Regions from separate parts of the Virgibacillus xinjiangensis genome, predicted to be linked through region 1. Evidence: a T-box and tRNA genes for the amino acid it is inferred to sense, from the RefSeq annotation. Region 1 holds a T-box; the other holds one or more tRNA genes.

Evidence for each region. The T-box of region 1 lies ahead of ACFOGI_RS07145 (valine--tRNA ligase). A T-box ahead of a tRNA ligase gene usually reads a tRNA of that ligase, here a tRNA-Val.
Region 2: it encodes a tRNA-Val, which carries the amino acid that the T-box ahead of ACFOGI_RS07145 (valine--tRNA ligase) is inferred to sense. The anticodon was not compared.

What each region holds. Positions count from the first base shown of each region.
Region 1 is NZ_JBHRSA010000031.1:6,636-21,729, forward strand. Features, by position in the region: gene ACFOGI_RS07130 (bifunctional folylpolyglutamate synthase/dihydrofolate synthase) at 1-792, opposite strand, end outside; gene ACFOGI_RS07135 (ATP-grasp domain-containing protein) at 852-1,763, shown strand; gene ACFOGI_RS07140 (ATP-grasp domain-containing protein) at 1,760-2,611, shown strand; gene ACFOGI_RS07145 (valine--tRNA ligase) at 2,664-5,309, opposite strand; T-box leader at 5,353-5,592, opposite strand; gene ACFOGI_RS07150 (hypothetical protein) at 5,735-5,923, shown strand; gene ACFOGI_RS07155 (hypothetical protein) at 5,920-6,933, opposite strand; gene spoVID (stage VI sporulation protein D) at 7,017-8,069, opposite strand; gene hemL (glutamate-1-semialdehyde 2,1-aminomutase) at 8,203-9,489, opposite strand; gene hemB (porphobilinogen synthase) at 9,502-10,509, opposite strand; gene ACFOGI_RS07175 (uroporphyrinogen-III synthase) at 10,509-11,270, opposite strand; gene hemC (hydroxymethylbilane synthase) at 11,270-12,199, opposite strand; gene ACFOGI_RS07185 (cytochrome C assembly family protein) at 12,226-13,044, opposite strand; gene hemA (glutamyl-tRNA reductase) at 13,063-14,436, opposite strand; gene ACFOGI_RS07195 (hypothetical protein) at 14,665-15,094, shown strand, end outside.
Region 2 is NZ_JBHRSA010000041.1:92,797-107,890, forward strand. Features, by position in the region: gene ACFOGI_RS09845 (Nramp family divalent metal transporter) at 1-119, opposite strand, end outside; gene ACFOGI_RS09850 (Dabb family protein) at 343-642, opposite strand; gene ACFOGI_RS09855 (flavin-dependent oxidoreductase) at 654-1,901, opposite strand; gene ACFOGI_RS09860 (glycoside hydrolase family 3 protein) at 2,077-4,110, opposite strand; gene ACFOGI_RS09865 (DUF2207 domain-containing protein) at 4,439-6,124, opposite strand; gene ACFOGI_RS09870 (hypothetical protein) at 6,239-6,412, opposite strand; gene ACFOGI_RS09875 (hypothetical protein) at 6,717-7,358, opposite strand; gene ACFOGI_RS09880 (hypothetical protein) at 7,511-7,738, shown strand; tRNA gene ACFOGI_RS09885 (tRNA-Val) at 7,830-7,902, opposite strand; gene ACFOGI_RS09890 (ABC transporter ATP-binding protein) at 8,239-9,921, shown strand; gene ACFOGI_RS09895 (ABC transporter ATP-binding protein) at 9,911-11,734, shown strand; gene ACFOGI_RS09900 (alpha/beta hydrolase) at 11,777-12,502, shown strand; gene ACFOGI_RS09905 (YjcG family protein) at 12,594-13,112, shown strand; gene ACFOGI_RS09910 (GNAT family N-acetyltransferase) at 13,121-13,546, shown strand; gene ACFOGI_RS09915 (DUF421 domain-containing protein) at 13,729-14,439, shown strand; gene ACFOGI_RS09920 (hypothetical protein) at 14,535-15,086, opposite strand.

The DNA.
Region 1 (15,094 bases):
GGAAGCATTCGCCATTTGATGCTTGCCCTTCATAATCAATTCCAGATCTACCGGCTTTTTTTCGATCCCTGTCAAATTTTGTAACTGCATTTTCCCTTCCCCTGTTTGGATGATGTTGAAATCCTGACCCAGCATGAAAATTTCCGACTCGTTTATTTTCGCTTCACCACGAATTACATCAGCCGCTTTCTCTGGCATCCAACCGATGATCGCAGGTGTTTTCGGCTTAATGACTCCTGCTTTATGATACGCTATTTTCTCTTCCGTATCGCCTAAAAATTTTATATGGTCCTTGGCAACGTTTGTTATAATAGAGACCAGCGGATGAAAGCAATTGGTTGTATCTTCTCTTCCTCCCATCCCCGCTTCAATTACAGCTATGTCTGTAGTCGAAGAAAAATGAAGAAAGGCTATGGCAGTGATGATTTCGAATTCCGTGGGGGCATCTCCTTGCTCATCCATCTCATTGACTATGGGCAGTACCCGATTACATAACCGGATGAACTTTTTTTGGGACACAGGCTTCCCATCCACCAAAATATGTCCAGTAATCCCCGAGTGGCTTGGAGAGGTGAATACACCCGTACGATATCCATTGGATAGGAATGCCTGTTCCAGAAAATGAGCAGTTGAGCCTTTACCGTTCGTTCCAGCAACATGGATCCCTTTTATATTTTCCTGCGGGCTGCCAAGGCGTTTCAAAAGTGACTGGATACGACCCAGCCCCGGCTTAATACCGACTTTTTTTCGATGTTCAAAAAAGGCTGACGCCTCTTCAAAGGATTCATACATTGGATACACCACTTTCTACTTTTCAATCCCTAATAGTATAGCAGAAAGGATATATACAATTGAATTTACATGGATGGATCATTTATAACGGAAACCTTCCTGGAGATAAATTCCTGGATTTTGCACAATGGATCCACGAAGCGGCATCCAGGAAGAACAGCAAAACAGTGATATATCAAAACAATGAACTTCTAAGTCTATTGGACGCCAGCAAATTGGATATCCTCGGACACTCTACTGCCCCTCTTCCAGATTATGCCGTGTTCGCTGACAAAGATATTTATTTGGCGAGACAGTTGGAACTGTTGGGCATCCGGGTATTCAATAGTTCAGCAGCGATAGAACGGAGCGATGATAAAATTGCTTCTTATCAACAGCTGGCCAGTCAACATATACCTATGCCAAAGACCATTGTTTCTCCAAAAATTTTTTCAACTGGTACGATTGGGGAAGAAATAACCCGACATGCGGTTGAGGAACTTGGATTCCCACTGATCATCAAGGAGGCATATGGCTCCTTCGGTGAACAAGTTTATCTTATTACCAATGAAACGGAACTCTATCAGAAAGCAAATGAACTTGCGGGAACAGCTTTCATGTTTCAGGAATTCATTTCTTCCAGCTATGGAAGAGATCTGAGACTGCATGTGGTAGGAAACAGGGTTGCTGCTGCAATGAAACGGCAATCAAAAAATGACTTCCGCGCCAATATTACTGCTGGTGGAACAATGGAACCCTATCAGCCGACAGACTATGAAGTAGAACTGGCCGTGTCCGCTGCAGCTTGTATTGGCGCAGATATCGCAGGAGTGGACTTGCTGTTTGGCCCAGATGGAAGCCCACTTGTATGTGAAATCAATTCCAACGCACATATAAGAAATTTGTATGAGTGTACAGGTATTAATGTTGCCGAAAATATAATCGACTACATTTTAGAAAAATTGAGTCAGCAAGAAGGTGGCACCCGGTGAAAAGAGGATGGCTGATTTACCGGAAAGAAGATGCAGTCAGGAATCAGGATTATATTGACTGGATGAAAGAGGAAGCAATCTTACAAGGGCTTTCCTTGGAGTTACTTTATCGAGAAGAGCTGGACATCGGCATCACACATGGAAGTTATGGAATTTGGAGAAATGGCTGTCGGCTGGAGCTACCGGATTTTGCCATAAACAGGACGGTCGATCCGTTCTTCAGCTTTCATATGGAAAACATGCAGATCCAAGTCTTCAACTCTTCAGAAATATCAAGAATTTGTAACGACAAAGCTTTAACCTACCAATATATCCAGCAGATGGGAATCCCTGTAATAGATAGTTTATTTTACCAAAAGAAAGACTTGCCTATTGCCCCTCCTCTTCCATTGCCCGTGGTTGTAAAGGAAACTGGAGGTAGAGGTGGAGAAAATGTCCATCTCATCCATAATCAAAAGGACTGGGAGATGGCCATGCAGAAGCTTTCACAGACATCCATCATAGTACAATCGGCAGATGTGCAATTAGGAAAGGATCTCCGGGTGTTTGTGGTCGGGCAGGAAGTGGTAGCAGCTGTTCTGAGGAAGAACAATCATGATTTTCGCGCGAATTATAAACTTGGTGGCAATGCCTCTCTCTATCAATTGACAGAAAAAGAGTCAGCTGCTGTGCAAAAGATTATCCGGCGTTTCCCGTTTGGCATGGTCGGCATCGATTTTCTGATAGGGAAACAGGGAAACTTATTGTTCAATGAGATAGAAGATGCAGTGGGGTCCAGGACACTGAGCAAAGTGGAGGGACCTAATATTGTCCAGAGATATATGAAGTTTATACGGCAGAAATTATAAAAGGGCGGCCCCAAAAGTCTGATAAGACTATGTGGGCTGCCCTTTATTCACCTTAGTTTTTCAACTCTTCCAGTCTTGCCTTAACTTTCGCTTGTTTCTCCAGATAATCTTTTTCTTTTTGTTTTTCTTCATCCACCACAGCTTGCGGAGCCTTGCTCACAAAGCCTTCATTTGCCAGTTTCTTCTGCACACGAATGACTTCTTTATTCCATTTATCCAGTTCCTTTTCCAACCGCTTGATCTCTTTATCGAAATCAATCAGGCCTTCCAATGGCAGGAATAACTCCGCGCCGGTCACTACTGCGGACATCGCCTTATCCGGAGCATCCACCTTTTCAGCAATCTGCAGTTCGCTTGGATTACAGAAACGTTCCAGGTACTCCCGGTTCTTTTCCAACTCCTTCGCAATCTGTTCATTTTCTGCCTGGATTAGAAGCCTTACTTGCTTGGACATTGGAGTGTCCACTTCCGCCCGGATATTTCGGACGGACTTGATAATGGAGACCAGACGATCCATTTCTTGTGAAGCCTGCTTGTTGTCAAATTCTTCTCTCACCTCTGGCCAGGAAGCAACGGTTATAGATTCGCCCTTATGTGGGAGCTGCTGCCAAATCTCTTCTGTAATGAATGGCATGAATGGGTGTAGCATACGCATCGTCTGATCCAATACGTAGGCAAGCACGGAACGTGTCATGTTCTTCTTCTGTTCATCTTCTCCATAGAGAGGCAGTTTCGCCATTTCTATATACCAGTCACAAAGCTCATCCCAGATAAAGTTATACAAGTGACGTCCCGCTTCACCAAATTCGTATTTATCCGTGTTGCGGGTAACATGTTCAATCGTTTCATTGAGCCGAGTCAAAATCCATTGATCAGCCAAGGTTTTCTCACCAGATAAATCGATATGTTCATAGGTGAACCCTTCCATATTCATCAAAGAGAAACGGGAGGCATTCCAAATTTTATTGGCAAAATTCCAAGTCGCTTCTACTTTCTCCCAATGAAATCTCAGGTCTTGCCCAGGTGTAGAGCCTGTCAGTAGAAAATACCTCAAGGAGTCCGCCCCATATTTCTCTATGACATCCATCGGGTCAACTCCATTACCGAGGGATTTACTCATCTTCCTTCCTTCTGCATCACGAATAAGGCCATGTATGAGGACATCTTTAAAAGGTCTTTTACCAGTAAACTGTTTCGACTGGAAGATCATTCGCGCTACCCAGAAGAAGATGATATCATATCCGGTTACAAGTACGTCGGTCGGGAAATAACGCTTGAAATCTTCTGCATCCTCATCCGGCCAACCCATAGTAGAAAACGGCCATAAGGCAGAGGAGAACCATGTATCCAGCACGTCCTCATCCTGTTCCCAATTCTCCAGATCCTTTGGAGCTTCCTTGCCGACATGGATTTCTCCTGTATCTTTGTGATACCAGGCAGGGATTCGATGGCCCCACCATAACTGCCGTGAAATACACCAATCACGAATATTTTCCATCCAATGAAGATAGGTTCGTTCAAATCTTTCGGGTACAAAGTTGACTTTTTCATTGCCTTCCTGCAATTCAATGGCAGCATCTGCAAGTGGCTGCATGTTCACAAACCATTGCGTAGAGAGGTAAGGTTCCACCACTGCTCCGCTTCTTTCTGAATGCCCCACTTGATGCACTCGATTCTCGATTTGGAAAAGGACTCCCTGATGCTGAAGATCTTCCACTATTTGTTTTCGGCATTCAAAACGATCCATCCCCTGGTATTTACCAGCATTTTCATTCATGGAACCATCTTCATTCATGACCAGGATACGCTCGAGATTATGTCGGTTACCTATTTCAAAGTCATTCGGATCATGTGCCGGTGTAATTTTAACGGCACCCGAGCCTAATTCCATATCTACATACTCATCTGCAACTATTTCAATTTCCCTGCCGGTAATCGGAAGAACCACTGTTTTTCCGATTAAATGCTGATAACGTTCGTCCTTCGGATGGACAGCGACTGCAGTATCACCAAGCATGGTTTCTGGCCTTGTCGTGGCTATTTCAATTGTTTCATCACTGTCTTTGAGAGGATAACGCATGTGATAGAATTTTCCTTCTACCTCCTCATAAACCACTTCAATATCGGAAAGGGCTGTCTGTGTTGCAGGATCCCAATTGATAATATATTCGCCACGATAGATGAGTCCTTTTTCATATAATGAAACAAATACTTCTTTTACTGCCTCAGAAAGCCCTTCATCAAGAGTGAAACGCTCTCGGCTATAATCGACACCAAGCCCCATCTTTTCCCATTGGGAACGGATGAAATCAGCGTACTCCTCTTTCCAATCCCAGGATTTCTCCAGAAACTTCTCTCTACCCAGATCATAGCGGCTTGTTCCTTGTTCCTTCAGTTTTGCCTCCACCTTTGCCTGGGTTGCGATGCCGGCATGGTCCATTCCCGGCAACCACAGAACATCATATCCTTGCATCCTTTTCATGCGAGAGATGGTATCCTGCATGGTTGTATCCCATGCATGGCCCAGGTGCAGCCTTCCTGTTACATTAGGGGGTGGAATAACAATAGTGAAGGGTTCTTTATCCGGGTCGCCCGCAGCCTCAAAAAACTTCCCTTCCAACCAGAACTTGTATCTCCCTTTTTCTACTGCCTGTGGGTCGTACTTTGACGGCAGGGAATTACGTTCATTTTCCTTCATTTCCTTTACCTCCATTTCATCTAAAAAACCCTTCCCATCCTAATTAAAGGACGAAAAGGGTCATTTCCGTGGTACCACCTTTGTTTACATAAACATTCCGTTTGTGCACACTTATTCAATGATAACGGTCATATCCCGGCTTCTTCTATTGAGAAAAGTTCATTCCTTTCAAAGAAGCAGCATCCAGGGCGACTTCCAAAATAATGAATCCTAGGAAATTTCCAGCACATGATTTCCCTCTCTGCAGGTATTATTTTGTACTACTCCCTCTCAACGCCTATCGTATTTCATTATAATTAATTTTATCCATTCCTACGACTGTCGTCAACTGTTAGTCAAGTTTTTGCACAGAGCGGGCCTCTTTATACATATAATGGATAATAAAATCATGTTTCTTACTGATTTTGAGTGAAGGAGTGACCAATATGGCCCGCTATTACCGATACCGTCTGCCTCCCTGGGCAAGACAATGCATGACGGTTATCGAAAAAGTTACATTACCTATTTTGATTTTCCAGCTGATCCGCACGTTGTTTTTCCCTTCAACTCTGGATGTTTTCCTTCTTGGCCTGCTTGTTGGGCTGTTTATCGCTTTTTACTTGGAGTGGATTTAATCATCCTCTTGGAACGATATAGTCTCAAACTCCTGTTCAATATGCTGTGAAAATTCGAGTCCAAATAAAACACGCCGGTAGTACCGCTGGAGAGGAGGGATATAATCCATCATCCTCCCTTTGTCGGCTTTGCCGGTGTATTGCTTCACCAGTTTCATATAATGGGATGGATCGAGCATGTGAATAACCAGCAGGTGCAACTCCGTCTCTGACAGTCGATTTCTTTGCATATATGACCCAAACAGTTCGATGAACCAACTGCCTGGGTGATTATGATAAAGAGTCTCACGGCTATATAGACCAGTTAAGTCACTGACAGCATTATCAAATCTGCTATTTTCCCAGTTGATAAAAAAAGGATCGGCAGCAGTCTGAAGGGTGTGTGACATCCTTAGGTTCCCGTGACATAGACTCCAGCTCCACGTGCCGTCCTTTTTCGCACTGTCCACCAGCTGTTCTGTCCGCTTAGAACCTATATGGCAGGCAGCTTCCAGTTCTTTGAAATGTGTGCATACTAGGAGTTCCACCGGCGACATATATCGTTTTTTTTCAAACTGTCCTATGAAGGATGTCAACTCTCGATGTGTGCTTTGGCAATAGTCCCTATATGTATCGAATCTTTTCCAAGCATCCTCTTGTGCCAAATCTTTCTTCCTCTTTGTACGTGCGTGGATATCTCCCAGATGGCGATAAATTCCTTTAATATGGTCTTTTCTTCCCCGGTGTTCGTCTGTCTGTACCCATGGCGTTAAATAATAGATGTGGCCATCCATTTCTACATGCAGTTTTCGGTTATGGGTCAAATAAACCGGAAGGACTGCGTCCAAATTCCGAGAGGAAGCCAGGTGGTAGGTGTTTTCAAAAGAGACGGCTGTTTCATGTGTCATCAGGCTTCTCTTTAATGCATAATCGCCTTGGCCATCTTGTATCCGAAACAATCGATCGGTTATTTGGGTGATATTGGCTGGGTAGATGGAATAGGCATTCATGACCCTTTGTATAGATTCCATTAGATCACCATCTTTACCGTAGAATGATAGAGAACCTCTGAAAAAGCAGACACCCCTTGTTCTGAGAGCAAGGGGCTTAAAAGTCACCTTCGTTTGAAAGGGATATGCAACAATTGGCCTTCAGATATATCATAGTCATCGTCGAGACCATTCTGTTTAATCAACTGCAGAGCAGAGATTTCATACCGTTCTGCAATCGATTCAATGGTATCATTATTTTGGACGATACAGAGCCTGAGACGTGTATATTCCTCTTCCTCCGATTTTCTGAACACATCGGAGAGATAACTGGCATCTTCCACTTCCTCTTCTGATGCATGCATCGAATGCTCTTCTACGACAGCAGCATCCTCCCCTTCTTTTGATAGCGTTGTGTCCTCTACTTCCCCACTCTCTTCTTCCATGCCACCTTCGTTCTCCACTGATTTGCCCTCTTGGAAGAAATCCTTCAGAGATTGTGTCTGTTTATATTTCCATCGATCCTTTTCAGCTGATTCCTTCTCAGCAGCTGGTTCCACTTCCGGTTCCAGTGCTGGAAAATCATTCGATTGTTCTAAGACTTCTTGCCCTTGTTGTTCACTCAAATCCTCTTCAGGTTGTTTGATTTCAAACTCAAATGTATCTTTTTCCTCGTCCCTGTCGAAAGGCTCCTCTTCTTCTAGAACCTCTTCTGTTTCAGCTTCTGTTGCCTCCGCCTGGCCGTCTATCCCTTCAATTTCGATAGTCGAATACAACTTCAACTGCCGCTGCTCAGGTATTTCATAATCAAATGACTGTACCGTTACCGTGACATCACTCAAATCCTTGACACGATAAGAAGGAATGGAGATCTCAACCGGGAACCGGTGGGTAAATGTAGACAGACCCTCATCCGTATCATCGACTCTCTCTACATACCGTCTCGCTTGGAAATTCCCCTCCTCTTCCAGCTTCTCCTCTGCTTTGTCCGAACTGTCCAATTTCACATATTCCCCGTTCAGTTCAATAGCCCCTCGTATTGAAATATAATCATTAAAAGATTGAATGGATATTTCAGGATCCAGGGAAATACCTCGCAACTCTTCAACTTCCTGTCCCTTTTCAAAATAAAGGGATTCATTTAATTCAAAACTGAAAGCCGACTGGTCGTTAGACAAATGAACTCCTCCCCTCAACATACCAATACCTTATGTTGGCAATATCTAAATTATTTATATGACATGGGGCGAGAAGTTATGCCCAGGAACCACAAAAGCCATCCCCATAGGGAATGGCTTTACCAATATCTACTTAATTGATTTTTGAAAATGCTTTACGTATCGCTTCTACCGTTTGATCAATATCTTCGTCCGTGTGAGCTGTCGATAGAAACAGACCCTCAAACTGAGATGGAGGAAGGAAAATGCCTTCTTCAATCATCGCACGATAATATTGGGCAAAGTAGTCAAGATTGGACGATTGTGCTGAATTATAATCCACTACATCTTCGTTGGTAAAGAACACTCCAACCATAGAGCCGGCTCTATTTACATGAAGTGGGATATCATATTCTTCTGCTGCCTGCTTGAATCCATCAATCAGTTTGTCCACTTTACGGTTGATTTCTTCATAGGAGGTTTCGTCCAGCGCACGCAACGTTTCATAACCAGCAGTCATGGCCAGCGGGTTGCCGGACAAGGTACCTGCTTGATATATAGAACCGGTAGGAGCAACCTTTTCCATGATTTCTCGTTTCCCTCCGTACGCGCCTACAGGCAGTCCTCCTCCGATCACTTTACCGAGACAGGTCAGGTCAGGTGTCACACCGAAATGCCCTTGAGCACATTGATAACCAACCCTGAAGCCTGTCATGACCTCATCGAAGATCAACACGCTATTATGTTCTTCCGTAATTTCTCTTAATCCCTCCAGGAACTTGTTGCGGGGAGGAACTACACCCATATTTCCTGAAACCGGTTCAACAATAACTGCTGCAATATCATCGCCATACTGCTCAAATGCATAATGGACGCTCTCCATATCATTATAAGGCACGGTTATCGTATTGCGGGCAATGGATTCAGGGACACCCGGACTGTCTGGAAGGCCCAGCGTCGCAACTCCTGACCCTGCTTTAATGAGCAGCGAGTCTCCATGTCCGTGGTAGTTCCCTTCAAATTTCAGAATTTTATTCTTGCCAGTGTACCCTCGTGCCAGCCTCAATGCACTCATGGTTGCTTCCGTACCGGAATTCACCATTCGGACTATTTCGATAGAGGGCACACGGTCGATAACCAGTTCTGCGAGCTTGTTCTCCATGATGGTAGGCGCGCCGAAGCTGGTTCCGTTGGCAGCAGTCTCCTGCAACCCAGAAACAACCCTATCATCCGCATGTCCAAGAATCAGTGGTCCCCAACTCAGAACATAGTCAATATATTCATTTCCATCAATATCTGTAATCTTCGAACCTTTTCCGGATTCCATGAAAATTGGTGACATACCAACTGACTTGAATGCACGGACAGGAGAATTCACTCCACCAGGCATCAATTGGACGGCGTCTCTATAAGCACCTTCTGAACGTTCAAAACTTTTCATGATACATCCATCCTATCTTTCTGTATTTTGTCTGTTTTCTTCTTCCTTCAACCATTGGGCCGCATCTTTTGCAAAATAAGTGATGATCAAATCAGCACCAGCCCGCTTCATTGCTGTGAGTTTTTCCAACACTAATTCTTTTTCATTTACCCAACCGTTCTGTGCTGCTGCCTTTATCATGGAATATTCTCCACTTACATTATAGGCTACTACAGGAAGGTTGAAGCGGTCTCTTACATCCCTGACAATATCAAGGTAGGAAAGAGCCGGCTTTACGATAAGAAAATCCGCTCCCTCTTCTACATCCGATTCAGCCTCGCGAAGTGCCTCCAAGCGGTTGGCCGGATCCATCTGGTAAGTTTTCCGATCTCCGAATTGAGGAGTGCTGTCCGCCGCATCACGGAAAGGGCCATAAAATGCAGAAGCATATTTGACGGCATAAGACATAATAGGAATATTATGGAATCCTTCTTCATCCAAAGCAGCCCGAATGACAGCCACAAAACCATCCATCATATTGGATGGGGCGATGATGTCAGCACCGGCCTTAGCTTGGGATACGGCGGTTTGCGCCAATAGCTTCAACGATTCATCATTGTCTACATCCTGGTTGTGGATCACTCCGCAATGCCCATGCGAAGTATATTCGCAAAGACAAGTATCAGCTACCACAAGGATGTCCGGATAAGTTTCTTTAATTACTCTAGTTGCTTCCTGAACAATCCCGCTGTCAATAAAGGCACCGGTTCCATGCTCATCTTTTTCATCCGGAACACCGAAGATCATCATGGCCCGGATTCCCAAGCTGTATATTTCCTTCAGTTCTTCTTTCAGAAGATCGAGGGAGATTTGATGGACACCTGGCATGGAAGGTACTTGATTCTTCTTGTTTTCGCCCTCCACGATAAATATTGGATAAATGAAATCCTCCGTACGAAGGTGGTTTTCCCTGACCAACGATCTCATCGATGCAGAAGATCTCAATCTGCGGTGACGTTTGAATTGCTGGTTTATCTTCATCATAACCCGTCCTTTCCGGCGATGTAATCACTGATCAACTCCAACATGCTGTCAGTCGTGAACACTTCAGGAGATAAGACTTCATAAAAACCCATCTCTTCGGCCCGCTTCTTTGTTGTAGATCCTATGCAGATACAGGGTGTTTCCCGATTAGGAGTCATTTCACAGAAGGCTTCTACTGCTGACGGGCTGGTGAATGTCAGAATATCTATGTTCTCTAGTCTTAACTTCTCTTGTAGTACTTGCTTCATTTGCAGGTTTAAGGAGGTATCATATACTTCTACCATTTCAAAAGGGATACCAAGTGCGGAAAATGTATCAGGAAGGACATTCCGGGAGCGGTTTCCCCGGACAAGCAGGATGGGGCCCGGATTCGCATACCTATTCAGAAACTCATTTCCCATCGCCTTCGCATCATAAATGGAAGGGACAAAATCAGCCGTGAACCCATAGGAAGCCAAGGCAGCTTCCGTTTTATGGCCCACTACAGCTGTCTTTATTCCCTGCATGGATAGTTCCTTATCCTGTTTTAATGTTTGAAAAAAGCAATGGACTCCATTAGCACTTGTAAAGAAAATCCATTCAATGGTTTGTAAACGTTCTAGTATTTTTCGGTTATCCTTGCAATCTTTGCAGGTGATTTTCAATAAAGGAACCGTTACAGGAATGCCTTCCAACCGTTTCACTTTATCTGCTAATGTCTTCGCTTGATGTTCTTCCCTTGTCACAAGGATTTTCTTTCCTTTCAGGGAAACGGCCATTACTGGTCAAGCTCCTCTTTCACCTGATCCACAATATCTTTTGCACCTTGGGCCATGAGCTTATCGGCTGCTTCTTTGCCTACTGCTTGCGGATCCTTGCCACGTACGGTCTCTTTAAGAATGGTTTTCCCGTCCGGAGTCCCAACTAAGGCAGTCAAAATAATTTCATCCTGGTCCAGATAAGCATACCCTCCTATAGGAACTTGGCATCCTCCTTCAAGCAGATGAAGGAATGTACGTTCAGCTGTTACGGTTTTGGTTGTATAATCATCATTGATCCTTTCCAGCAATTCATCAAGCTCTGTATCATCTTCTCTGCTTTCTATCGCTAGGGCTCCCTGTCCGACAGCAGGTACACATACATCCGGTTCCAGATATTCCGTGATCAATTCTTCACTCAAGCCCACCCGCTTCAAACCTGATACAGCTAGGATGATAGCATCATAATCCTCTTCTTTCAGTTTTCGCAGTCTTGTCTCTATATTACCGCGAATCCACTTGATGGATACATCCGGTCTCTCTGCAAGAATTTGCGCAGCGCGTCGCAGGCTGCTGGTACCCACAATTGCTCCAGAAGGCAGCTGTTGGAGGGGAGTATGGTCAACAGCAATGTAAGCATCCCGATGATCTTCCCTGATTGGGATGGAGGAAATTTTCAATCCATCAGGCATTTCGGAAGGCATGTCCTTCATGCTATGTACGGCAAAATCGACCTCTTTATCATACATCGCCTGTTCTATTTCTTTGACGAATAGACCCTTTCCACCTACTTTGGATAAGGTTACATCGAGGATTTTATCCCCCTTGGTGACAATTTTCTTTATCTCAAATTCGTTCTCCACACCCGCTTGCTTCAACTGGTCAATGACCCATTCGGTTTGTGTAAGCGCCAGATTGCTGCGTCGGGAACCGACGACTATTTTACGCATGGTTATCCTCCTTATGAACTCATGATTTAAAAGTGAAAATTGGATAGTACACTAAACAAAAAGAAATTAACTAATAAAATAAGGAAAGCTGCAGTATTGTAGACAGCAAGCACTTTCCCCTGATAACCTACCATCAATTTCAGCAGCAGATAGATAATATATACCACTAGCACCAAAATTGACCCAGCTGTCTTCATATCAACCCAGTAAAATTCTGAGCCAGTCACATGTGCCCATACTACACCCAATATGATACTGATTAAAAGCAAAGGGACTCCCAATGTGACAGAAGTAAAAGAATAGGTATCCAACCGTTTCAAGTCACCAAAGCGCCACATCCACTTCAGGCCTTTTTTTTCTTTGAGAAAACGGTATTGAATAACGTACATAAATGAAAAAATACAGGACACCGTAAAAAAACCATAAGATAAAACTGCCAGTACAATATGGGTAATCAAGATTTCATGCACTAGTTCGATACCGTTGCCCGCCATCTGATTTTGTGCTTCAGTCACTAGATAGAAAAGCAATAAAAAGAAGCCAAACAAGTTGATGAAGAAGATGATAAAATCCACGGCGAAGAGTCGCTGGATAATCAGTGATAATGTTACAAGTATCCAGGAAAAAAGAAAGAAACTGTCCACCAATGTAGCGACTGGAAAACTTTTTTCATAGAAAATACTTATTGCAAAAGCCGTGGTTTGAATACTCCAAACCATACTAAGCAACCAGAAAGCTATACGATTCGCCTTCTGGTTGTTTTGAATGAAATCAATAAAATATCCTAGTAAACTACACCCATAAATCAACAGGATGATCTCGGAAAGCCATTTAAGTTCAAACATAGTTGGATTCCCTTCATTTTACATACCGGCTAATTTATGCATCAGTGAGAAGGACAGTCTTCCGCTCTTGTCCAATGCAGAATACGCATCATTTTCACCGGCTTGTTTGATCAGTTCTTCCTTCACTTCATCCTGTAAACCAAACACGCGTACAAACAAGTCAAGGGATTCCTCAGCATTTTCTTCTCCGGCTAATTCCTTTGCTTGGGTCACCGGTTCTTTCAGAAGCTGATTAATGATACTTTTTGTATGCTTACTAAGGACTTTTCTTTCACGGTCTGTCAAATCCGGCATCTTTCTTTCAATGCTATTCATAGTTTCCGCTTGGATGGACAGCGCCTTTTTCCTCAGTGCAGTGATTACAGGAACGACGCCAAGTGTTTGAACCCACTCTTTAAAGGCTACAATTTCACCTTCCAGCTGTATTTCAATTTCCTCAGCAACTGCTTGACGTGCAGCCATGTTTTCATCCACGATATGCTGCAAATCATCAATATCATATAAGAATACATCGTCCAGTCGGCTAATGGCCGGGTCAGCGTCCCTTGGGACTGCTATATCTACAATAAAAAACGGATTCCCTTTCCTCTTTTTCATGGAAGGACCGATCAGCTCTGGAGTCAACATATAGGAGGCTGCACCCGTGGAGGTTATCAGAATATCCGCCTTCTCGACTACTGATGGGAGGTCTCGTAAAGATGCGACTTCTGCGTCAAACTTCCCGGCGAGTTTTTCGGCTTTCTCCGTCGAACGATTGACGACCGTAATATGGTCGGCTCCTGATCCTTGCAGATTTTTCACGGCAAGCTCTCCCATTTCTCCCGCTCCCAGGATGGCAACATGCTTATGTTGCAGCTTCCCAAAAATTTTTCTTGCAAGCTCTACGGCAGCATAACTTACGGATACGGCCTGTGTTCCAATAGCCGTCTCCTTCTGTGTCCTCTTCGCGAATGTAATGGCTTGTTTAAAAAGTTCATTGAACATCGTACCGGTAACCTTTGCCTGCTGAGCAACCATGAATGAGTGTTTGACCTGTCCCAGTATCTGTGTTTCACCGACTACCATGGAATCTAGCCCGACAGTTACCCGAAATAAGTGTTCGATTGCACCGTCGTCTTCAGAAATATGGAGATAAGAGGAAAATTCCTCTTTTTTCACTCCAAACCAATCAGCCAAAAACTGTTTTATATAGTAACGGCCAGTATGCAGCTGATCCACAACAGCGTATACTTCCGTTCGGTTGCATGTGGAGATGATCACATTTTCCAATATACTTTTTCGTTCTTTCAGTTCAACCATCGCTTCGGGCAGCGACTGTTCTGAAAAAGTCAGCTTTTCTCTGACTTCCACTGGGGCTGTCCTATAATTGAGTCCAACTTTAACGATATGCAAAACTAAATACCCCCATCATCACTTTACAAATATGAATCCATACTTCTTCTTATAGAATAATTCTAACATAAATCAAGGAACACTTTTTTTGAAAATGTGAACAGAAAATGAAACAATAAACTGACTCTCTTCGTATATTATTGAATGATTTCCCATGTAATTTATCATAACAGTTCTCAATTAGCAAGAAATCGACATTAAGTGGAAAGCGCAATGGGGTGGAATAGAATGAAAAAAAGGGGTACACTGTTTGCTTATATTCTTATAGGGTTCGGCTTATTTTTCTTATTCCGTGAATGGCAACTGCCGGTTTTTACCGACTTCTATTCATGGATAACACTACTTATTATCGTCGGCTTGGCAATGGTTATACACAGCTACACATCAAAAGCCTATGATAATTTATTTCCGGGAACCCTGCTTCTCGGCATAGGAATACATTTACATGGCATGCGCCATTATGGATGGTGGATCGATCACTGGGGAGTCTATTTGCTGTTGATCGGAATAGCACTTCTGATAAAGTCGACGAAAATGAAGGATGGATGGTTTATTGGCGCTATGTTGACCGTTTTCTCGCTATCGCTGATATTTTCCGTTCCATTTCCTGAATGGCTTTCTTGGCTCTATCCAGCGATGGATTACCTGGAGAGACTTT
Region 2 (15,094 bases), on a different contig from region 1:
CCTGCCTCTGTCGCTGTCGATATCGTGCCAGGGCCGATAAAGGAGGCAGCAATAATAGCTCCCGGCCCAATCTCTTTCCATTTCTCTTTCAATCTTTTCCTTAGAGACGAGTGTTCCATTTTTCCAACTCCTTATTTGTACGCTTGCTCTCTTGCTAAAGGGTTTTCCCGAATGGCCGTTCAGAAAAACTAAATGGAAAATTGGAACACACTACCGTCCCTGAAGGCTTTTGTAAAATACTCACCTTGGACGGTTCTCCTGGTGACTTTCTCGGAGAAAATATCATCTCTCACATTAACAGACGAAAAGCCGGAACTTCATAGCCCGGCTTATCGTCTGCATTTAATCGGCAATATCAAAATCCACTATGATGGAATCTTCCACACCAATTTCGTGTAAGTAGAAAACTATCTTTTGATGCTCTGGATGCGGTCCATAGTCTGCCAATGCCTCCCGATCGGTAAGCCGAACAGTCAGACCGACTTCATAGCCCTTGCTCCGTTCCGAAAAATTATGTCCCTGCTGAATGTCCACGATACCTGGAATGGCTCCCTTGAGGGCCAATGTTCTGCGTATCAACTCATCTTTCTGCTGTTTCGTCGTTTCATTGGAAAATTTGATTAAAACGATATGCTCTACCATTCTCTGCGCTCCTATATCTTGTTCAAAGTCTTCTGATCGAACCCGGCTATTTTCTTATATTTCCCGGTCACTTCCTCCAGCTCCTGCCGTGAAATGACATCATCCAATGCAGCGAATCCTTCCGGGGCTCGCTCTTCAACCAACTGCATGACTTGTTCTGGACCATTCTTCCTGTTGCTGCGAACGATTTCTGCAGTCGGCTCCAACCTCGCTTCTTCATATGCCTTCAATGCAGTTTCCACTGTCGGGTGCTTACTGAGAGCTTCTCCGAGCTCATCAGCATCCAAAATCGCCTGAGAGGCTCCATTCGAACCAATCGGATACATGGGATGGGCAGCATCACCAAGCAGCGTAATCCGGCCGAATGTCCATGCGGGTATAGGATTTATGTCCACCATCGGAAATTCGTAGACAACCTCTGTCTCTTCGATGAGGCGAGGTACATCCAACCACCCAAAGTCCCACTCTTTGAAAGCTGGTGCAAATTTTCCCTTATCAATCTTACGGTTCCAATCAGCACGGGACGGGGGCTCCCCTTCTATGGTCAATTCGGCAATCCAATTAACAAGGGACCGCCCCTCTCCCGCACTCGGATCTACCGGATAAGCGACAAATTTCTGATCCTGAAATCCCGCCATGATCATCGTCCGTTCTGTCAGGAAAGACGATGACTCGGTTAGTCCACGCCACAGAATCCTTCCACTGAAGACCGGATCACCTTCCTCTGGATAAAAAGTCTTTCGTACTGCAGAATGGATACCGTCAGCTGCAATCATCATATCTGCCTCATAGAAACCTAGGTATTCGCCGGTCTTTTTATTTTTAAAATGTGCAAGGACCCTGTCAGAAAAGCTTTCAAATGACTGCAAATGATGGCCGGTATGTATTGATTGTTCACCTAAGCGTTCCTGTACCGCTTCTAAGAGGAGCATCTGCAGTCTGCCGCGATGGATGGAATACTGCGGCCAATGATAACCTGCATCAAGTCCTCTCGGTTCCTGCCAAATCTGTTGGCCGAATTTATTGTAATAGCATAACTCGGCTGTCGGCAGTCCAGTTGCCTCCAATTTATCTGTCAGTCCGAGTTCCGTCAGAATACGTACAGCATGCGGCAGCAAGTTGATTCCCACTCCCAAAGCCCGAATGTTCTCCACGCTTTCAAACACTTGGACGTTCAGACCTTGGTCATGCAGTTTCAATGCAGTCACTAGACCACCAATACCACCGCCCACAATGATTGCTGTTCTTTGTTCTGTCATATGACATCCCCCTGTTCGACTCATACAATTATTCCTATCTTTCTGATAACTGTCTTTTTATTATGGCATATTCTGCTGATTTTTCAATCATGCCCATAATAAAAAGCGACATGGAATCCATGCCGCATAGATGGATGAAAGTAGCACAGTATAGCTGCCTACATCCATTCTATAATTAATAACTTAGACCGAATCCAAACCCGTACTCATTTCCATCCCTATCACGGTAGACATAGGAAGACCCTTTAGCATGGCCTGGAATATCACCAGGACTTTTATCCAGCTCTTCCTGACTGGCCGGCAATGTGAATGGAAGTTTACCGGTTGGGTTATGCTTGCCGCGCAATACATCAGCCAATACTTCATATTTAACTCCGAAAGTACTCAGCACTGCGGTTGCATCTGGTTCAATATCGCCGATCAACCAAGGATTGGTCATATTGATGGTAAGAATAGTAGGGACCTTTGCCTCTATCTCTCTGATCCTGTCGACATCCACACCAGTAGCATGCCCGAGAGCAACGGTCAGCGGCTCATCCGGACGGTCTGGTACAGTATTCGGAATGGCAAAAACAAATGCATGTGTCGCTTCCTCCAAATTATCCGTCAATACAAGGGAGGCGTCTCTGCTAGTGAACGCTTCCTTCACCTTGGTCGTCTCTTCTTCAGCACCGTCTTGTTTGAATACTTCCACATACAGTTTCATCTCTTTCACTTTCTCATCAGTCAACGGCAGCAACTGGTCGCTGTTTCGGTTGAGCACGATGGATTTGCGGTGTGCTTCGTCCGCCTTTTCCTGTGAGGATACATCCTTGGCGATTTTTTGTGCCTGCTCAGGATCCACATATGGATTTTCAAACAGACCGAGCTCCATTATTTCCGTCAGAAGATAAGTTACAGACTCGTCCAGTTTGTCCTCAGAAACATAGCCTTCTTTGACAGACTTAATCAGGATAGAAGGATCCGCTTCATCCGAGAACATATTCACTCCTGCTTCCAAGGCTTTGGCATACCTTTCTTCTGCCGACAGATCCTCTGCCCCCCATGGCATCATATTGATAATACCAGTATCCGAATTGATATACCCTTTGAATCCTAACTCTTCTCTCAGGATATCGCGGACAATTGCTTTGTTGTAGGCAAAGCCGATCTCTTCAAAGAGCTCACCATCCTTCAATTGTGGAGCACTGTGTTCATTACTAGGATAGGAATAGTACGGCATGATGGATGTTGTTCCGGCTTCGACCGCCGCTTTAAATGGCGGGATATGATACTTATACAAGCTGCCTGGCGTCGGATATGGATTGAAGCTTCCCCATGGATAATGAGGATCATGCCCCTTATGCCGTGCACCCCCACCAGGGAAGTGCTTGGTTGTCAAGGAGACACTGTCTTCACCAAGTTTTTCCCCTTGGAATCCTTCAATCACTGCCTTGACCATAGAGGCTGCAAGATCAGGATCTTCGCCGAATGTACCGTTATAGCGCATCCAGAGTGGGTCAGTGGCAATATCAGCCATATAACCATATACCTTTTGAATCCCTGCTGCCCTCCATTCGCGGGCGGCAATTTTACCGAACTCCTTCATCAGCTCGGAATCACCGGTTGCTGCAAGTCCCAGCTCTCCCGGCCATACAGAGAATTCACCAGTTGCTTCCATCAGCCCATGATACAAATGCCCGATATGGTTCCGCGGGTTGGATACCATGACGGCAGGAATTCCCAGGCGAGAATCTTCCGCAACTTCCTGAATCTTATTCGTCCAAGTTGCAAGGTCGGATGCCTTTGGATTATCACGGACAATAAAATAGCGAAGGTTCAAATCTTTGATGCCTTTCGTTGTGCCAGCGTTATAAAGCAATGGCCGTGGCAGTTCATAGTTATCATCACCCGGTTTGGAGAATGGATGGGTTTTCAGCACCACGTCCGTCTCATTCAACAATCCGCTTTCATCTGTTTCCTTGGTTTCGATATTTCCTGGAATCCTTTCCGAACCAGGCATATATTGTGAAGAAATGGTCATCAATCCGGCCTTCTCTTCCAATGTCATCCGAGAGACCAGGTCTTGTACCCTTTCTTCGATCGGCAGTTCCCAGTTTTCATATGGGTCAAGTACCCCATTTCCATTCAAATCCCTGAACTGCTTGCCGTCCACAGTTAAAATATCTTTGATGCGTGCATCAACTTTTGGTGTATGTTTGTTGCTCATTGAAACACTCCTCTAAGTCTCGTTTTATTCACAGTTATAGAATACTCTGTAGTCCCTGCTGAATGCTATGTATCATATGGAAGCAGGAAAGATATAATAGTTTGCCCGATAAACAAATTATTATATCTCCATCATAAGTGAAACCGTTTTAATAATCAATGGCTATTTCAACAATAATCCGGACAATCATTGCAAATTTATCACAAAACTATCTTATCCTTGTTTATTCCTTAATACTTACATACAAATCAAAACCTCCTTCCCTAAAGAGGGAAAGAGGTTTCCTTTTCATCACTTGTGTCTCACAACTATGGAAGAGACTCAGATTCTAAAATCCACCGGAACCTCCTCCTCCGCCGCCCACACCAGTTCCTCCGCCTGGCATGCCACCACTTGCTGTAGAACTGGCAGCGACCGTGGTACTTGCTTTCTCGAAGTGCTGATTGGCAGCAGTTGCAATGATGAGAAACATCACCATATCTGTGTTCACATGACCCATAGTTGAAACAGGTTGAATCAGATCTTTGTTCTTTTGCTCGAGTTGCTTGTTATTCATACCGACACTGTATATAAATGCCCGTTTTTGGTCATCATCAACTAACCCGCTCCATTCCTTTTCCTCCATATGAGGAAAACGCTGTTGAAATGCCTTCCACTGTTTCCTGATCCGTGCTCCCTTGATTGTTCGTGGCTGGTAAGCGATTGAGAATGTCATCAGACCAACGAAAAGAATGAAGGACGGCACCATCCATATATATAGATCATACACAGCAAATAAAATAAACAAGGCCAACATAGGGAGACTGGTCAATCCTACCATTACTCTCAGCTTGCCTTTCTTCTTATACAGATGACTATTCCTAACTTCCTCCCAAACGTTATTCTTCCATGCCTGCATATCTTTTTGATAATTATCATGATTCGCTTTGTCTTGCGTATACTTCTGTAGATCCTCCATGCCAAGGACACCTTTATTTCCAATACGATCGAACATCCACTCCATCAGCTGCTCTTCGTGGGCATACTCAGTCTCACGCTGCTTTACACTATAAGTGTCGTCACCTTCTTGGGTGACATACCCTTTCCGAACCAAATCCAGCAGAGATGCTGTCATCATCTCGGGCTGAAGTACACCCGATTTCATGTAAAGAATGGTTGCTGGCATGCTTATCTCCTGACTCGGTATGAAATGATCATCAACAAAGCGCCGTTCCGCTTCCCATTCCGTCGATTGTTTCCCTCGTACGGCATATACTAGTAAAGCAAACAAGTAGATGGATGAAAAGATGATCAAATATGGGGCCGCACTGCTTAACATGTTCCTTCTTTCATCCTCCGTGGCCCGCTGTTCTTCCAAAGCCATTTGCTCTGCCACTATATCATCACGCATCGCCTGATCGGAGGTCACTTCCGCCGATGGAAACAATTCCGCCTCAAAGGCTGCACGAATGTCACCGTTTTGACCACTTTTTACGGTAGCCATTTGAAAATGTACGGTTCCATTACGTTGTATCCGAGCTGATTCTGCCGCAGCATCATAACCAAAAGCGATCACATCTTCAGTAGAAGCTGGCGGGTGGATGAAAACATCCAGCTGCTCATAATCGGATTCATTGCTTTGGTCAAAGAATGGCCAATAGAATTCGGCAACATCGGAATAAACTTCTACTGCACCCTTAATCGTATAAGACAAATCAATGGTAATCGTTTCATCAGAACCTTCGCGATAGACCCTATACAGGTTTTCCTCCTGTTCTACTTCCAATGAGTCACCATTTTCAGCAGCTGATACGTCGAAAATTCCTGTTCCTTCTTTTGGAATCAAACTCCTGGTAATACCATTGAACTCCCCTTCAAACTCATACGTATGCTTCTCCTTTACGTATACATCCCCGTTCTCTTGAAGAAAAGCCTCGATTTTTGTTTCAGCAATCGTAAAATCCACCGCCATAGCCTGAATAGGAAACAGCATGACGGCTGCAAACATGATGATAGTCACCAATACATTTCTCATATCCCGTACCCCTTTCCTGGTATTTCATACGGGTTAAGAGTGAAAAAGGTTTCGTTAAGAATGCCAAAAAAAACAGGTGCACTAAAAAAGAGCCCCTTAGGGACTCTTCGTCGCTTACCGTTCTCTTTCCTGTCTTGCTCGTTTGTTCCTCTTATTATCTAAGTTCAAGAACTCGCTTTCCTCTGCAAACTCTGTATTATTTCTTTCTCGCTTCGGGGTTGTATCATACTTGATGACATTTCTCTGTTTACCTGTATCCTTGTTGCGATTCTTGTTCTGTTCCGACATGAATTGACCTCCTGAACAAAAAAATAATGTCTTTTCATCATAAGCTAGTATGCCCAAAAGCCTCGCGGTTATTTCCGCTTGAGTCTGTTGGAATGCCATACATTTTTCAAGGACGATTGCTTAAACTAACCAGTAAGAGGAGGGATTCCTATGCCGAACAAAGGTAAAAAGGAAAAGCATAAAAACAAAAACAAAGAAGAGCTGAATGATATGAAAGATGATAAAAAGTATCGGCAGAACAGGCCACCCCGGTGATTAAAGAAGCCGCCCGGATTACCGGGCGGCTTCTTGTCCTATTTACTAGCTATTCCAGATAATCTGTGGCTTCGATAGCATCCATATGACTGGCTACCATGGCAATCAGCGTACTGGCTTCTTCTTTCCCGAACGACATCACGGTTTCATCTTTTATCATGTCATCTTCTGTAAACATACGATGCAGCCTTCTGATGACACCTTCACCGGTATCTTGAGCAATTCCGAATTGATACGTGACTTCCACTTCATTCTCTTGGTAGTAAGCAGTAACTTCGGGTGTTTCCCAAGCTACATCAAGTTCCTCGTAAAACACTTCATCTTCCTCTGTATAAACAGTGTCTACGTTCTCATCCACCAGTTCCACTTCGGCTATATCATCATCCATGAAATCATGGAAACTTTCATGTACTGCATCGATAATGTCCTCAATATCCTCCAAGATCACTTTGCTTACTTGACCATACTCAGGATCGATGGAATGAATGTAAAACTCTTCATTATAGGGGTCAAAGAACAAGGTACAGAAGTAATCCCTGATTTCTTCTCCGTTTTCGGTAAAAAAGTCGATCCTCGGGTGTTTTGCTCCTCTTTCGATCAGCATACTGCCAGTTTCATCATATTTTTCACAAATGGAATTCAAGCTGTCCTGCAGCTCGCCTGTCACTCGGTCAAACCAATCTAAGTTCATCCTTTTCCCACCTTTCCATGGCATCTGTCTTAGTATGGCCAGCCACAAGAAAATCATTGATGGTGAATTGTTGGAAATAGCCTGTTTCACGTATGAAGATGGAAATCAAGAACAAATTATTTAACAGTATCAGTATAGAGGAGGGAAATGGGATGGAAAACTTATCACGTGGACAAGCTGTCAGGAAATTGAATGACTTATTAGGTGAGAATATCGAAGAAAACTTTACGGCTCAGGAAAAGCATGCTGGAGAACATGGACATTCAAGTTTCTTGGTCACCAACCAAAAGGGAGCCACAGCAGAAGTAGGAATAGACTGGGATAAGGAAGCAGATGAATTAATCTATTCTGTTAAAGATGGCGAAGAAACCAAACACTGAACCTCAAGAAACTGCCATCGGCCTGGACTGCGTAGGTGTGTACTATTATAAGCAAAAAAAGCTGAACCCTCAGGTTCAGCTTTCTTCTGGATGATTCCGATTGGGCTCGAACCAACGACCTCTACCCTGTCAAGGTAGCGCTCTCCCAGCTGAGCTACGGAATCGTGTATATGATGTTTTCGACAAGATTTATAATAATATGCATTTGTCATTTTGTCAATAACAATTAGCATTTTTTTGTTGAATCTCTATGGATACCTTTACTGATCTCATGAGAAGAGTTTTATCTTCCACTATTCCTCCTCTATGTACTTGCCAATGGTATTCCTTCTATCATTACCTGCGTTTAATCTCCGCTTATAAAATAATTCGATTATCGAAGCAATCGATGGTAATATATTTACTTCTGGATTATAATAATTAAATAATTCTTTCTATTAATATGGGGGTTGCTTGTGAAGACTTTTTCCTTTTTGAAACCATACCGTCTCCCCATCGTGATGGCATATTTGTTCATGCTGATTGAATTGGGCGTTGAACTTGCGCTGCCTTTATTCCTTGGACTGATGATCAATGATGGGGTAGTGAATCAGGACGTAAGCAATATAGTCATGTGGGGCAGCTTGATGATCGGCTTGGCCTTTGTTGCTTTTGTGGCGGGAATTTTCAATTCCTTCTATTCTTCTCATGTGAGCTTTGCATTCGGTTACGATATCCGGCAAAAGCTGTTTGAGAAAATCCAGGTGTTTTCCTTCAAAAATCTGGACCAGTATCCTACCTCCGCTTTGGTAACTCGATTCACTAATGATGTCAGACAGATTCAAAATACGATTTTTATGGGACTGCGGATCATGATGAAGGCTCCACTTGTGGTGGCCGGAGGGGTGACGATGGCCTTCTTCGTCAATGCAAGGTTGGCAATGGTATTTGTTGTAACCGTGCCATTGCTGATTCTGTTCCTATTACTTGTGCTAAGGTTGGCGGGCGGAATGTTCTCCAATGTCCAGAAGAATGTTGACCGAGTGAACCGGGTCATGCAGGAAAACCTTGCAGGAATGCGGCTGATCAAAGCATTTATGCGCCGCGACCATGAGGAGGACCGTTTCATCCAAGCAAACAGCAACCTGGCAGTCTCCACCCGACGTACGTTTCGTTTCGTCGAATCATCCATGCCTGTCCTGTTGTTTGTCATGAACATGAGCCTGATTTTCATCATATGGTTCGGAAATATGCAGGCACTTGCCGGAACTACCTCCGTCGGCGAAGTGGTGACCATCATCAATTATGCGCTAAGAGTATCGATGTCGATTTCCATGTTTTCCTTCATTATCATGGCCTTGTCACGGACGAAAGCCTCAGCAGACAGGATGAATGAGGTAATGACATTGGACATCGACCTGCTGGATTCTGAAGATGCTGATCCTTGTCAGGCGGTGACCCAGGGGAAAGTCGAAATCAGGGATGTGTCCTTCCAATACCCAGGTGCTGAAGAACCAGTATTGAAAAATATTTCATTCACTGCTGAGCCGGGAGAAAAAATAGCCATCATCGGGGCCACCGGATCGGGAAAGACTTCCATGTTCCAACTGCTGCCCAGGTTGTATGACACCACAGGTGGTGATGTACTGATTGATGACAAGTCCGTTACTTCTTACAAATTGGAACAATTGCGAGAAGGGATTGGTTATGTACCACAGACTCCCCTCCTCTTTACCGGGACAATCACAGATAACATTGCTTGGGGAAAGAAACATGCTGTCATGGAAGAAGTGATCCAAGCGGCTGCTGATGCCCAAATCCATGAAACGATTGTCGGGCTGTCTAATGGTTATGACACGAAAGTCGGCCAAAAAGGGGTGAATCTTTCGGGTGGACAAAAGCAGCGGATATCTATTGCTCGTGCGTTAATCCGCCATCCAAAAGTATTGATGCTCGATGACAGCACGAGTGCATTGGATCTATCAACAGAATCCAGGCTTCTCCAAGCCGTGAAAAAATATGAATGTACCTCCTTAATCATTACGCAAAAGGTTTCTACTGCAAGAGACGCTGACCGTATTCTGCTGATGGACAACGGAAAGATCCTGGCTGCTGGCACACATCATGAATTGCTGAGGTGTTCGGAATTATACCGGAAGATTGTGGAATCCCAGTTTGGAAAGGAGTATGCATATGCTGATTGAACAACTGAAGAAACCCTTCCAATACAAACGGATTCCTATTGATGCAATGAATGTGGAGAAGAAAAGCAGAGCCAAAAACATATCCGGCACTCTCCGTCGTATATGGGAGTATCTGGCAAAGGAAAAGAGCCGGCTTTTTCTTGTCATTATTGCAGTAGCTGTCAGCTCAGCCCTTGCTCTTTTGGGACCGTACTTGGTAGGAATGGCGATTGATGAATACATCGTTACCCAGGAAGCTTCCGGACTTGGCATATTGCTGATCGGACTGATTATTGTATACTTATTCCATTCATTGGCCATTTTCCTACAGAATTTCTGGATGGTTGGAATTGCCCAGAACACAGTTTATACATTAAGAGCAGACTTGTTTCATCAGTTTCATCGGCTCCCCATTTCCTATTTCGACAAACGCCAGCATGGAGAATTGATGAGCAGGCTCACCAATGACATCGATAATGTCAACAACACACTCAACCAGTCCGTCATCCAAATTTTCTCCAGTGTGTTGACCCTGTTCGGTACAGTGGCAGTTATGCTCTATCTCAGCCCTGTTCTGGCATTGGTCGCCATGTCCATCATTCCGCTCATGTATGCTGCGATGCGCTGGATCACCAGGCGGACAGGCAAACTATACAAGCTGCAGCAGAGCTATCTTGGCGAGGTAAACGGCTATGTGGAGGAAATCGTGTCGGGCCAGCATGTGGTCAAGACCTATTCTCAGGAAGACCGGGTGATCGGTGAATTTGAACAACGCAACCAAGAATTGAAACAGACTGGTTTCTGGGCGCAGAACATTGCCGGTTTCATCCCGAAAGTAATGAACATGCTGAACTTTCTCAGTTTCGGCCTTATAGCTCTTGTCGGTGGTATTCTTGCCATCAACACCGATATGGTGACTGTCGGGATCATTGTGATATTCACGGAATATGCCCGCCAATTCACACGGCCGCTCAATGAACTGTCCAACCAGTTCAACCAGTTATTGTCAGCCATTGCTGGTGCGGAGCGTGTTTTCCAGGTTCTTGATGAGACACAAGAAGAGACCGATGAGTCACAAGTGCAAGATATCAAAAAAACAGACGGACATTTTGTCTTCGATCAGGTATCATTTGCATATGAAAACACCCCCATCTTAAAAAATATCAGTTTCGAGGCAAAACCTGATGAAACCGTTGCATTTGTGGGCCATACCGGTGCCGGAAAAACAACAATCATCAACTTAGTCTCTCGTTTCTATAATTATGATACAGGGAAAATATCCTTGGACGGGATTGATATTAAAGATATCAGTCGCTCTAGTCTGCGCCGGCATATGGCGTTCGTGCTCCAGGATGCTTTCCTCTTCCATGCAACCATCCGGGAAAATATCCGATATGGTAAATTAGACGCGACCGATACAGAAGTAGAACAGGCAGCGAAAGACGCCAATGCGCACGATTTCATTTCCCGGCTGCCGAATGGCTATGATACTGTTCTGGACCAAACCGGCAGCGGGATCAGTCAGGGACAGAAACAGCTGCTTACAATCGCCCGTGCGTTATTGGCCGAACCCACCATTCTGGTTCTCGACGAGGCCACGAGCAATATCGATACCATCACCGAGTTAAAAATACAGGAAGCATTGAAACGGCTGATGAAAGGTCGTACCAGCTTTGTTGTGGCACACCGGCTCAATACTATTCAAGAAGCAGATACCATCATCATGTTGGAACATGGGGAGATCATCGAAAAGGGGAGCCATGAGGAACTCACCCGTAAAAAAGGCAAATATTACGAATTATATAAGGGCCAATTATTAGAAAAAGCGCATTAAGCAATCTATAATTAGAATGAAACTAGTTACTGGGGTGTATTTATGGGAAGAAAAGGTTCGTTTCAGGAATGGACAATTCAAAGCAACTACCTGGGTGAGCAAATGACGATAAAAATGTACAAACCGGAGACATTTTCCGACTTGTATAAATACAACATCTGCATCATGCAGGATGGGGATGATTATTTCCAAATGGGCCGGGTCGCAACTTTAAGTGACCGACTCCACGCGAGCGGCGATATTACCAATACCGTTTTTACCGGTATCCATTACAAAGATAAACATGACCGCCGACAGAAATATCATCCAGCCGGTGAGCAGAATGCGGACTACATCAAATTCCTAAGGAATGAAGTCGTTCCTCTGCTGGACGAAGAGCTTCCCACGTACCATATGGGGAAATCCCGTGCGCTGATGGGCGATTCACTTGCAGGTACATTAGCATTGATGACAGCTCTGAAATACCCGAACGCATTTGGGAAAGTGATCATGCAGTCGCCTTATGTAGATGATGAGGTGATGGAGTCAGTAGAAAATGCCAACAATATTCATTCCATCGATATCTACCACACCATCGGGACGGACGAAACAGAAGTGGAAATGACCAATGGGGAAACCGCTGATTTCTTGACACCAAACCGCAATCTGCATCATCACCTTGAGGGAACAGGTGCCGACTATATATACCATGAGCTGGAGCAGGGCAAACATACATGGGGCGCTTGGCAGAAGGATATGAAGCGGCTGCTCACAACGATGTTTAATTAAATTACTTATTTTGCAAAATCTTTGTTATACTGGATACGGATATTACTTTGCACGATGGGAATCATCACACATACACTGGGAGGTTTTAGGAATGAAATACGGAATCATCATCTTTCCGACCAAGAAAGTTCAGGATGAAGCAAACGCTCTCCGCAAACGTTATGACCCACATTATGCGCTGATTCCTCCTCATATTACAGTGAAAGAAGCTTTCGAGGCAGATGATCAGACCATTGAGGAACTGATTACAGAAATGAAGCACATTGCCAATTCAATGGAGCCATTCAACATTCAGGTCAACAAGGTTAGCACATTTGCTCCAGTAACAAATACGATCTATTTTAAGGTGGAGCCTATACAACAGCTCACAGATCTTTATGAAAAGCTGCATACAGGCAAATTCCCAGATAATCAACAGTACAGCTTCGTCCCACATATCACTATAGCTCAAAAGCTCGGGCATGATGAATACTCTGATGTTTTCGGTAGCCTGAGAATGCGTGATATCAAATTGGAAGATGAAGTGGACCGGTTCCAACTTGTTTATCAATTGGACAACGGCTCCTGGACCGTTTATGAAACTTTTGTATTTGGAAAGGAAAAGGTATAATAATTGGTATGAATATCAAGACAGTTGAGACAGAACAAGAGAAACAGCAAGCATTCCAAGTAAGAACCAAGGTATTTGTAGAAGAACAGAAAGTCCCTACGGAAGAAGAAATCGATCAATATGATGAAACAGCAACCCACCTAATCGGATATGACCAACAAGGAGAACCAATTGCAGCAAGCAGGCTCAGGTTTATTGATGAATTCGGAAAGCTGGAACGGATTTGTGTGCGGAAGGAAGAGCGTGGCAAATCCTATGGAGCCGACATGATCGCTGCAATGGAAAAAATCATTGTCGATCATGGATATCGAAAAGCCAAATTGAATGCCCAGATCCAGGCCAAAGGGTTCTACCAGCGACTGGGCTACCAAACCATCTCAGGGGAATTCATGGACGCCGGTATCCCCCACGTAACGATGGTAAAGGATTTATAATATAAACTGTCCTTTCTTTTAATAAGCAGCCTCAAAAAACGCCCTCTGGGCGTTTTTTTATATCTATATAGAGGACTCTCATTTTGTATAGCACTCCAATCTACCTCCTAGCTGATTTTCATGCATGACAAGGCTGTGTTCGGTTAAGCTAACAGAGACTGTTTATAAAGGGGCTGATCCGGATGCAGGCTTATATGCAGATGTTTTATGAAACTTTATTTGGCTTTGCTGCTCTCTTTGTGCTGACAAAGGTGCTTGGGAAGACACAGATCTCACAGTTGACACCATTCGATTTTATATCTGCTCTGATTTTGGGTGAGCTTGTTGGCAACGCCCTGTTTGACAAAAATGCGGGTATTCCTCAGATAGGTTTCGTTATTGCTTTATGGGGTGGTTTGTTATATATCACGGAAATCATTACAAATCGATTCAAGCGCACTCGTCTATTCCTCGAGGGAAGTCCAGATATCATTATCTACCGGGGTAAGCTGATACGGGATGTAATGAAGAAAAATAACCTCGATATCAACCAACTGCAGAGTCTGCTGCGGGCAAAGGATGTTTTTTCCCTCAGAGATGTCGAATTTGCTTTTATGGAAACCAATGGTACGGTATCAGTGCTCAGAAAATCCGACATGCAGACACCAACACGCCAGGATATGAAACTTTCTCCCCAGGAAGTCAATCTTGCTGCCACTCTGATCACAGATGGAGAGATCATCTATGATAACCTCGAGGAGAAAAACCTGACAGAAGAATGGTTGATGCAACAATTGCAAGATCAGGGGTACGATAAAGTAGAAGATGTATCCTATGCTGAATACGAAAAAGGAAAGGAACTTTTCATCCTCCCATTTGTCAACAGGAATCATGAAAAGTTCCATGGCAATTAACGCACCCTTCTGCCCTTATGGCTTTTCCACCGCGTGGAGAAGCCATTTCTATATTGAAAGGAGGATTTCATGTTTTGCAGAATGAAAAACATTAATTAATCAGTACACCCACCAGAATGGGTCTCTTTCGTCCTGGTCTCCTCTTCTGCCTCTCCGGTCGTCATGATCTTCTTCCCGGTCTCCTCTTCTGCCTCTCCGGTCGTCATGATCTTCGTCACGATCTCCTCTTCTGCCTCTTCGGTCGTCATGATCTTCTTCCCGGTCTCCTCTTCTGCCTCTCCGATCGTCATGATCTTTGTCCCGGTCTCCTCTTCTGCCTCTCCGGTCGTCATGATCTTCGTCACGATTTCCTCTCCTGCCTCTCCGGTCGTCATGGTCTTCGTCACGATTTCCTCTCCTGCCTCTCCGGTCGTCATGATCTTTGTCCCGGTCTCCTCTTCTGCCTCTCCGGTCGTCATGATCTTCGTCACGATCTCCTCTTCTGCCTCTCCGGTCGTCATGATCTTCATCCCGATCTCCTCTTCTGCCTCTCCGATCGTCATGATCTTTGTCCCGGTCTCCTCTGCGGCCACGAAGATTTTTGTCTTCTTCCCTAACTCTTCTGCGCCTTCGTCGTCTTCCACACCCTCTTTCTTCACGCTCTTCACCTTGGTCT